DNA from 3 places in the Paenibacillus sp. JT22N15 genome. Region 1 is predicted to be linked to each of the others. Evidence: riboswitches for the same ligand, from Rfam matches in the RefSeq annotation. Region 1 holds a riboswitch; each other region holds the start of a gene.
What was found. Region 1 has a riboswitch for cyclic di-GMP ahead of AC50X8_RS29030 (glycoside hydrolase family 26 protein). Riboswitches for the same ligand answer to the same signal wherever they lie in the genome.
Positions count from the first base shown of each region.

Region 2: another riboswitch for cyclic di-GMP. It lies ahead of AC50X8_RS17760 (methyl-accepting chemotaxis protein); the one in region 1 lies ahead of AC50X8_RS29030 (glycoside hydrolase family 26 protein).
Region 3: another riboswitch for cyclic di-GMP. It lies ahead of AC50X8_RS08470 (condensation domain-containing protein); the one in region 1 lies ahead of AC50X8_RS29030 (glycoside hydrolase family 26 protein).

Region 1 covers NZ_JBXENV010000020.1:34,457-37,731, forward strand. Annotated here, with positions in the region: gene AC50X8_RS29025 (glycosyltransferase) at 1-740, opposite strand, end outside; gene AC50X8_RS29030 (glycoside hydrolase family 26 protein) at 1,161-2,108, opposite strand; cyclic di-GMP riboswitch class I at 2,193-2,281, opposite strand; cyclic di-GMP riboswitch class I at 2,360-2,447, opposite strand; gene AC50X8_RS29035 (mannosyltransferase family protein) at 2,536-3,275, opposite strand, start outside.
Region 2 covers NZ_JBXENV010000008.1:260,073-263,347, reverse strand. Annotated here, with positions in the region: gene AC50X8_RS17760 (methyl-accepting chemotaxis protein) at 60-1,766, opposite strand; cyclic di-GMP riboswitch class I at 1,920-2,003, opposite strand; gene AC50X8_RS17755 (YrzA family protein) at 2,168-2,377, shown strand; tRNA gene AC50X8_RS17750 (tRNA-Thr) at 2,492-2,567, shown strand; tRNA gene AC50X8_RS17745 (tRNA-Pro) at 2,577-2,650, shown strand; gene AC50X8_RS17740 (phytoene desaturase family protein) at 2,787-3,275, opposite strand, start outside.
Region 3 covers NZ_JBXENV010000003.1:540,341-543,615, forward strand. Annotated here, with positions in the region: gene AC50X8_RS08465 (non-ribosomal peptide synthetase) at 1-868, opposite strand, end outside; gene AC50X8_RS08470 (condensation domain-containing protein) at 930-1,592, opposite strand; cyclic di-GMP riboswitch class I at 1,791-1,878, opposite strand; partial or broken gene AC50X8_RS08475 (transposase) at 2,231-2,368, shown strand; partial or broken gene AC50X8_RS08480 (aldo/keto reductase) at 2,419-2,762, opposite strand; gene AC50X8_RS08485 (MFS transporter) at 2,779-3,275, opposite strand, start outside.

The sequences.
Region 1 (3,275 bases):
CCTGTAGCCAAATCCTCTGTTATCGTACCGATAACGAAACCACCAATATGGTCAATGGCGCTGCGCCGGAAGATGCAGTTGCTGCCCACATAAATAACAGCGTTAAAACGGTCTCTTCCAGATTGAATAAGCCGCATAAACATATCTTGCTCGTTCGGAATGTTGCGCCCTTGGTAATAGTTGTATTGGAAAATATCTTCGTTGTAAAAAACTTGGGGCGTTTGTACGTAAGCAAGCTTCTCATTCTCTGCAAAAAATCCTACCGTTCGCTGTAAAAAATCCGGTTTGGGCATCATATCGGCATCTAAAGTAAGGAGCAAATCGCCCTTCATCTTCGTCAGCGCATGATTCAAATTACCCGCTTTAGCATGTTCATTTCCGGGACGATCGAGATAATGAACGCCTAAACCTTCGGCTAATTCTCTCATTTCCGCTCGCTTTCCATCATCACACACCCAAATGTTTAACAGATTTTCCGGATAATTCAAGTTTTTACAAGCAAGTATGGTTTTTCTAACCAAGGATGGCGGTTCATTGTAGGTAGCGATCGTAACATCCACAGAATAAAGGTTGTCAGGTAATGGCGCAGGCTTTCTTTCAGTGGGTTTTAGCAGAAGAATGTGGAATAAAACGGATTGAAAAATAGAAATGATTTCAAAAAATAGTAACAACGATCCAAAAATTAATGACCAGCCAGATGGGAGTGTTTGTACAAGTCTCCATACTAGATACACGATCATGATAGCAATGGATAGCGTTGTTAATATGTACCTAGCTTTTGTTTTCAAATAACCCCAATCCTTTGCGCTCTATTTATTCGCCATAATTCCATTCCTTTTCTGACTAATCTACAACATGGATTGACTATACTGTCTAATTTCGCTGTCGATATTTGTTAAATCGGCCGGAAATATGATATTTTTGGCGGCTAAGGCTCAAATTCAAAGTTATCTTATCACAATCCTTGCCCCTTTAAAAGTTAATTTTTCTTCTTAACATTGTAATCTTATTGGCAAAAGTGTAGAAAAAAAGCGAAAAAACTCTAATTTTACGCGGTTTACGCGAAATTAGAGTTTTCTCAGAATACCTATTTAGTATTATATCAGCCAGTGTTTGATAGAGTTGAGACCAGGACTTGACGACTAGCCCCGTCTAATCTTTTAAAGCGTTTTTTGCAGCGTTTGGTAAGCGCTCAGGCTATCAGCCGACGAATCGATATGCCAGTCCAGCTCTTTGTTCTCGTTGAACCAGATCAAGCCTTTAATTTGGCTGTACGCTGGCGATTGCACTTGATTCATCGCATCAATAACCCATTCGTTTTTGCTGCCGCCGCTTTCTGTTGTGCCAGTTTCAGCGATAATGATCGGCTTGCTCGAAATGCTTGTCAGCGCTTGGTACGAAGCGTAGAATACGTCGTTAAAGCTTCTCCACGAGCTCCACGATTCTTTCGTTCCAAAGTTGTAGCCATCGATCGAAAGCAGGTCTACGTAAGCATCGCCTGGGTACATAGCTGTAAACGATGCGTTTTTGCCAACATTTTCAGCGTTTACGTTGTACATGAATTTCACATTCGTTGCGCCTTGCTCTCTGAAAATCGTAACGACACGTTGGAATGCCGCTTTGTAAGTCTCGTTTGTGTTAACTGTGCTGTCGCCAACGCCCCAGCCGTACCAGTTGCCATTGCCTTCGTGGAAAATGCGAAGCCAAATTTCAGGGTTTTTGTTAGCTGCTTGCCAGTTAACCAGTTGTTTTGCCGTTTGTTTCAGGTAAGCGTCTACTACGCCTCTATTAATATCAGCAGTCGAATATTCTTTGTAATTTTTATTTTTAAACTCAAGGGTAAGTAGGTTAATCGAACCATTATTATTTACATAGTCCATAAAGCCCTTCCATTCATTAATCCCTTGGTTCGAGTTGACAAAAGTATGTACAACATCTTGGTGTCCACCGATTAGTTGCTCGTAGGCAGCGATGTTGTTCAAGCTTTGGTTCGGCCAAGTGCCGATCCATGCTCCGTTGTAAAAGTTGGTTTGCGCGCTAGCAGGGAGTGCCCAGAGTAATGTCGAAGCGAGCATAAGGAGTGTAAGAGCGAATTTTGTAGTTTTCATAGTAAGTTCCTCCCCCGAGCGAATGATGGTCGTGGTCCGAAGAACACGCCGCACCTTCATCAGGCAAAGGAGGCTATGTCGGGCTTCGGCAGCTGGCGAGCATATCCTGTTTAAGGATGAAGCCCCTATAGCTTTGCGCACATCAGGTTTCCCTGAGTTTGCCTTTTCGTGTAAGCAATAAAAAAAAGATAGTCCCTGCTCCCGAAAGAACAAAGTCTACCTTGATTAATAAAGGAAGAATCGATGTTGAATTCGGTAGCTGGCGAGCATATTCCGTTAGGAATGAAGCCCCTGTAGCTTTGCGCACATCAGGTTTCCCTGAGTTTGCCTTTTCGTTAAACGATCTAGGTATAAAGTACGAGCTAAAGTAATATGGTGCTATTGTACACCTTAAGCGCAAATTTCGTCAATTTATTTTTTCATAAATTTATACAACGAAAAAATATCCATTAAAGTAGCAAATCGCATACACAATATGAAGCAGGAAAAACATCATGAAATAAAACATTTGCAGCGCCTTATTATTTTTCAGCACATCCGCAAAATAAATGTAGAAGGGGAACGCAACCATGACATAACGTGGAATGCTCTGCAAAAATTCGGCGCTGGCGAACGGAATGAGCATAAGCAGCAATCCATAGGCAAAAAACAGCCATTCATGAGCATTACGGCGAATATCTTTCCAGCGCATAATAAGAAAGGCAGCAAAAATGACGAGGACGGCATTCGCGATAATAAAGGCAAGCAGGCCATTTTCCCAGCCGCCATTTCCTGAGAAATAAGGCTTTTGGATAAAATGAATATAGTTCGAGAACGGAGCAACCGTCTTGCGATACCAGTTGATGCTTTGCTCGGTAATCGGAGCCAGCAAATCGCCAGTAAGCCATTTCATGTACAACAGATAACCGGCTAGCGGCAGCGCCGAAATGATTGCATAGCCTAAATACTTCGTGTCCTTCCACTTGAAACGGTACAGCCTGTGTTCGATCAACAGCGTACCCACAACGAAAAACAAGTTGACGAAGCCCAAATTGCGCGTCACAGCGGACAAGCCCCCGAACAGAAACGCGAGAAAATATCGTTTTTGCATCGCATAATAGACGGTCATTAGCGACAGCATGAGGAACAGGCTCTCTGTATAAGGCACGGCATAGAAGATGGCGGTCG
Region 2 (3,275 bases), on a different contig from region 1:
GCTGAAAGCAGCTATTTCATTGATGCTATTCCATTTTCCAATCCGCTCTAAAGGCTAGCTTACACCTTGAATACAGCCGCTTTTTCGCGCAAATTAGTGGAAGAGCCCTGCAGTTTCTCAGCCAGCTCTTGAAGCTGAATCGATACCTCGAATTGATCTTCGGACATACCGCTCATCTGCTCCATTTTGCCATTTACCTCGGAGGAGGTTTGCAGCAGCTTGTCTACTGAGCCAACAATATCGGTAATGCCTTTTGTAATTTCATCAATGCCGACAGAAATTTCGCCCATTTGCTCGGACAATACGCTGCTTTGATTTTCCAGACCATTAAACATTTCGCTAGCCGTCACCGATGCCTGCTTCGTCGTTTCTATCACTTCCGAGAAGCTGCTCAAGCTTTGGCTGCTGTCGGCAAAATCGTTCTGAATAAGCTTAAGCTCCTTCGTAATATCTTTGGAAATGATATCGGTCTGGCTCGACAGCTTGCGAATTTCCTCCGCTACTACAGCAAAGCCTCTGCCATGCTCGCCTGCACGCGCCGATTCAATCGAAGCATTCAGCGACAATAAATTCGTCTGTGTGTTCAAATCCTGAATGCCGCCCAAAAACTTCGTTACATTATTGTAGCGCTCATTGATTCGGTCGAAGGACTCGGTAACTCGGGCAAATTGCTGCACCGTCTGATTCACCATCTGCACAACGCCCTTCATATCGGTGGAGCCTATACGCGATGACTCTCTCATTTCTTTCATGTCGCGATTAATATATTCGGTTGAAGCCGCAATTTGCTGCGAGCTTGCCGATATTTGCTCCGTTACGGCCGAGATCGAAGTTGCATCATCATACTGGGTCATCAAAATCGTTTTGCCGTTGCCAATCTCTTCCTTCACCTGCTCGGAAGCGTTCTGATTGCGAACAATCATATCGCCCATATTGCGCGAGGCTTGCAGAACAACCGTGCTTACATCCATAGTCGAACGAAGGGTGTCACGAAGCTCACTTCCCATTTGCGCCAGCGAGCGGTCAATTTGACCAAATTCATCTTGGCGATCCAGCTTCTCATCATAGGTGAAATCGTTATTTTGATAAGCGGTAATACGCTTCATTAAACCAACGATGCCTTTTTTTACATTCCGGCTTAACGAATACGACATGAGGAACGGCAGTACTGCCAGCAAAACAATATTGATGATAATAATCGTATTGGCAGCTGCAATACTTTTATTTAATGTCTCCTGTGTAGCGACCGTATCCACTTCGAGCCAATTTTCTACCGTTTCATTCGCAAAGCTGAGAACAATCGTATATGTACTGACAAGCTGTTTGACCTTGGCGGAGCGGTCTTCAATGGTTAGCAGGCTGTGATTGCCGTTTTCTTTATTAAGCTGCTCCAGTGCAAGGCCAAACACATTGCCTTGGTTCGAATAGGCGGTGCCGTTATCCCCGTGAGGATATTTTTCATCCAGGTACGCTAGTGTAACCTTCAATTTTTCTACCCGCTCGGGCATCGACTTAAGTGCCAAGTTGATTCCATCGTCGCCGGTGCTGCCGTTTTCTACGGCATCAATCATCGAAAGCAGCGTGCGCAGCATCGAATCCGATATCCCTTGATATTCTTTTTTGGCCTCCTGAAGCTCATTTGAAGCTTTCACTGCACTTCTAACCGAAGCATTTTGCATAAAAATCCACCCGCCAGCGACGACGTTGAACAAGGTGATTAATGAAGTGATAAACAACAGCTTCGTTGTAACCTTTTGTTTCTTCAAGAAATCAGAAATCCTTGATGTCCATTTTAACCATTTTGCCTCTCTCAATCGGTTAATCATCATTTTCTCTCCATCTCTCCTATTACACTGAAAAAACAAAAGCTATCCAATCACCGCGACGAATTGAACAGCTGAATCAGCCTATAGTCCTGTACCGGTGGTTTGGCTGCCATAGTTCAATACCTTAGGCCCATAACTTTGCGCCCCTATCTTTCAATAAGTTTGCCTTTTTCAGTATGTAATTTTCTATTTATTTCGACACTTTTAAAGTATAATTTAGGAAAACCTTTTTGTAAATTATAAAAAGCGAGATTATCTGACATGATACTTTGAAACTAGTGCCTAACAACGTTATAATATTAGCGAATGCTAGCTATTAATGAGATTTTAGGGGGGACAAGATGGATTTTCGACTAGATTTAATTGAGGATAAAATCGAATTTTTTGAGGCTTTTGACTTACGTACGCTCGAAAAGCACATTGACCAGCAAATTGAAGCGAATAAAGCACTGCTATTACAAGTTCATGCGATTAGTCATCATGCGGTGTTTCATCCCGATCGCGGGAAAATGCTGTACAGCGCAGTCGTTCATTTTAAAGTTAAAAAATAGGCCAATTCGGGCATTTGAACGCTGCCCGAATTTTTTTCAAAAAAATTTAAAAAAGGTATTGCATCCTCCTAAAGTTCTGTGGCATAATACATCTTGTGTCCGATACATAACCGCGCCGTTGTAGCTCAATTGGTAGAGCAACTGACTTGTAATCAGTAGGTTGGGGGTTCAAGTCCTCTCGACGGCACCATTTTTTTCCCGGGACGTAGCTCAGCTTGGTAGAGCACCTGGTTTGGGACCAGGGGGTCGCATGTTCAAATCGTGTCGTCCCGATATTTTATAAGTTGTTTCAAGCAGGCCCTCTAACTTAGAAGGGTTTTTTATTTTTTTCATTAAAAATAAACCGCGCTTAGCTGGAAGTTTTGCTGCCCCCGCTAAGCGCGGCTTTTCTTTTGCCCCAATAGATTCATTAATGATGCTGCCGAATCATCGCCTCTGCGGTGAGCAGCCCTGACATGGCAACCATCGGCGTTCCCCCGCCGGGATGGGTCGTTCCGCCCGCAAACCATAGTCCGCGCAAATCCGCACGATTGGACGGCCGCAAAAACGTCTGCTTTGCTGAATTCGAGGAAATGCCATAGATGGCGCCGCGAAATGCCGACGTATCCCGCTCCAAATCCTCCGGTGTATACAAAGCAAGCTGCTCTGCTTCCCGATCCAGTCCCTCCAAGCCATAGGCAGCCAGCTGCTTCAACAGACGGCCCTGATAGCGCTCCGCCTCCCGCTCCCAGCTCCAAGCGTCCGACGTATACGGGGCATTCGCCAAAATAAACAGGTTGCTGCCTCCTTCCGGCGCCAGTTCCTGTTCCATATAGGCGGAACAGCATACATAAATCGCAGGATCGGCAGGAGCCTCGCGGCGCGCGAAAATCGCCGAAAATTCCTCCCCATACCTTTC
Region 3 (3,275 bases), on a different contig from region 1:
CAGCGGGACGACCCGATACAACTGCTCCAAACAACACATCGCTGCTGCGCTGATAACGGCTAAGCAGAATAGCCCAAACGGCTTGAATCGCTGTGCTTAACGTAACCTGATGCTCTCTTGCCAGTCTAGAGAAAGCCTCACTGTCTTCCTCTCCAAGCTTAAAATGAAGCTCGCCTGACGAATAACCTTCCTCCCTGCGTCTGCTGCGCTGCTCGGCGAAAGACTCCTGCCCCTCAAATTCAGCTAAATAGCTCGACCAAAAGACAAGCGAAGCCTCCTTATCCTGCTTGCCAAGCCAGTTGATATATTCCTTATATGGTTTCGAGACGGGCAGCTCGTATGGCTTATGATTCAGCAAGGCGCTGTATATCTGAAACAGCTCCTTTACAATAATGCCAAAGCACCAGCCGTCCAGCATAATGTGGTGATAGCTCCATATCCATTCATACGTGTCCTCACCTGTCTTAAAAACGGTCGTCCGCATTAAAATATCTTTGGACAGATCAAATCCCAGCATTTTATCCTGCTGCTTGAAGGCAGCAAGCTGTCGCTGCTGCTCTTCTTGGGGCTGATCACATAAATCTATTTCCTGAACATGGAACGCTCGCTGCTTGAATACAACCTGAACCGGCCGGTTGATTTTCTCGTGGAGGAATACGGTACGAAAAATATCGTACCGATCCATCAACACGTTCATGCTTTGTTCCAGCAAATCTTTGCGAAATGAGCCTTTCACCGAAATGGCCAGTTGCTCCATATAATAGCTCTGTCCGGGGTGCAGAAGCGTGTGAAACAGCATGCCCTCTTGCATAGGCGATAAAAAATAAATATCTTGTACTTGATCCTTCTGAAAAGTAATCCCGTTCACCTGTGCTTGGCCTCCTTCTATCCATTCCGCAGCAAGTTAAACTGCGCGCTAATTCATTCTCTTAGCCAAACTTCTCTGCCAGCATGTCAAAAATATCTCCGACCTCTTCGAGCTGCAATTCGCTCGCCGTAAAGTCGCTAGGTGTGAAATCTCTGTCTGTCTTGGCTGTACAATGCTGAATTAATACAAGCAAATGATGGTGGAAGCGATCCATCAGCTGATCTATCGTAGCTCGCAAATATTGCTTTTTATTGTAGGCGCAAGACACAACGAGGCGTTCGCCTCTTACCATACCGCTTAAGCTGAGCGCATACAGCGCTTCAGATTCCGGGCTTGTTTGCGCGCCCATATCGTATACGGATGGTGAAAGCAAGTCTGTTTGCACCTCGCTGTCGAATTGCCCCAAATAGTTGAAGCTGATTTCCGGTTTGAATGAGAAGGTGAGCCCTGCTTTATGCTCATCAGCTGCCAAATATCGCAGCAGGCCATAACCGATTCCCTTATTGGGAATATGGCGCAAATCTTCTTTCACCCGTTTTATTTGATAGGCTAAATCGTCCGTATAGCTCATGTCGAGCACAACCGGATATTGGGAGGTAAACCAGCCTACCGTTCGTGATACGTTAATAGCTACAGCTACCGGCATAATCACCTCCAGCTTGACTACTGAATCGGCTGGTTTGCCATTTTGCTGGACAACGGTTTTGTTCCCTTCCTGCTGCAATCCATTCCCTCATGCGATCTAAGCTTGAGAAAACCGCTCAAATTGGCAATACTCGTTCCGGGGTAAAACTGCTCGGTATACCAAATTCGTTTTTGCGCATGTGTTAATGGATAATAAAAACGTTTCATCAAATTACCCCCAATAACTTGTTTTGATAAATAAAAAACTGCCCGGATTTTGGACAGTCTGCTCCCATTTTCCAGCAACCTGTCAACCGTAGCATCGTCTGATGCCTTAGGCCATGGCTTTGCGTCCCTATGTTTCCATAGGTATGCCTTTATCCATTTTATGTTTGTTTTATTCCATTCCTAATCTATAAACAATCCGTTCATCAAATAGTTACGTTTTTTACATTTTTTTATATTTTCATTCGACAAAAAGTTTTTGGGAGAGGGGTCCTATTAATATGAAGAGAATGAAAGTCTATGGGAGGAGACGAAACTTGGATAGACTAGAACGAAATAATCCTGCGCAGATTTATCTTCCTTGATACGTAACGCTATGAAAATTTTAAAACAAAAAAGCCGCCATTTAGGCGGCATCAGGCTGTCGAGAAGGTCTCGACAGCCATCTTTATAAGCATTCAGTTTAACGCATCACCGCGTTTCTGTGGTATCGATTTTTCCTTTATTGTCTAAAAGGTTCGGCATATGTATTCACAAGATAATGGGCGTCCAGCCATTGATCCGCTTATTCTTTTCAAGATCATCTTTCTGGGCTATTTCTTCAGGTGTCAGCTTTATGGAAAGAGCAGCTGCAGCATCCTCAATATGCGATATTTTTGTAGCACCAACAATAGGTGAGGTTACAGGTTCTTTCTGAAGAGTTTCAGGCTTTTATCAATCTCGCTCATAATGGCCTTTCGAGAAAGTCCGGCACCGTTTGGACCTGCATGCGCCCATTCACCTTAGTAGCCAGCACGATTTCATCCCGATTTGCATATTCCTTTAAAGCAGGTCCAATAACCGCCTCACTTGATCCGGCTGAATATACATTAGCTGTATCAAAAAAATTGATACCAAGCTCTAGTGCTTTTTTAATAACGGGACGACTGTCTGCTTCATTAATAATCCATTGAAGCCCTCCTTGCACGGCTACTCCGAAGCCCATACAGCCCAGACAAATTCGGGATACATCCAAGCCCGTATTTCCGAGTTTCACATATTCCATTTGATTGTTCCTCCATTTATTCATTATTTTTCAACAAACGTTTCACAAATAAAGTGAACAGCAGCAAGGAAATCGCAACAGACAAAGCGCTGACCGTGAATAACGCCTGATAGCTCATATACTGGGAAACCCAGCCTAGCACGATCGCACCGAGCCCGATGCCAAGATCATTAGCAGTCGATATCGAGGCGTTGGCAACTCCGATTCGCTCTGGATGGGCCAGACGGATCGTTGCCGCTTGAAGGGCCGGCTGCGCGGAGCCAAACCCGATGCCATATAAAATCGCCGCAACAAGCACACCGCCTAAGCCGGTCGACATGCTGAGCACAATCAAGGCGCCAATCGTAATGACAAGGGCTGGTACGATAACAGAAATCTCTCCGTATCGATCCGAAAGTTTTCCCGAAATGGGACGGCTGAGTGCCAGTGATGCAGTAAGGGCCAGAAAGAATGCGCCGGAATTGACCTGAATCGACTTAGCGAACAGCGGAACAAATGTTGTAATGCCCCCAT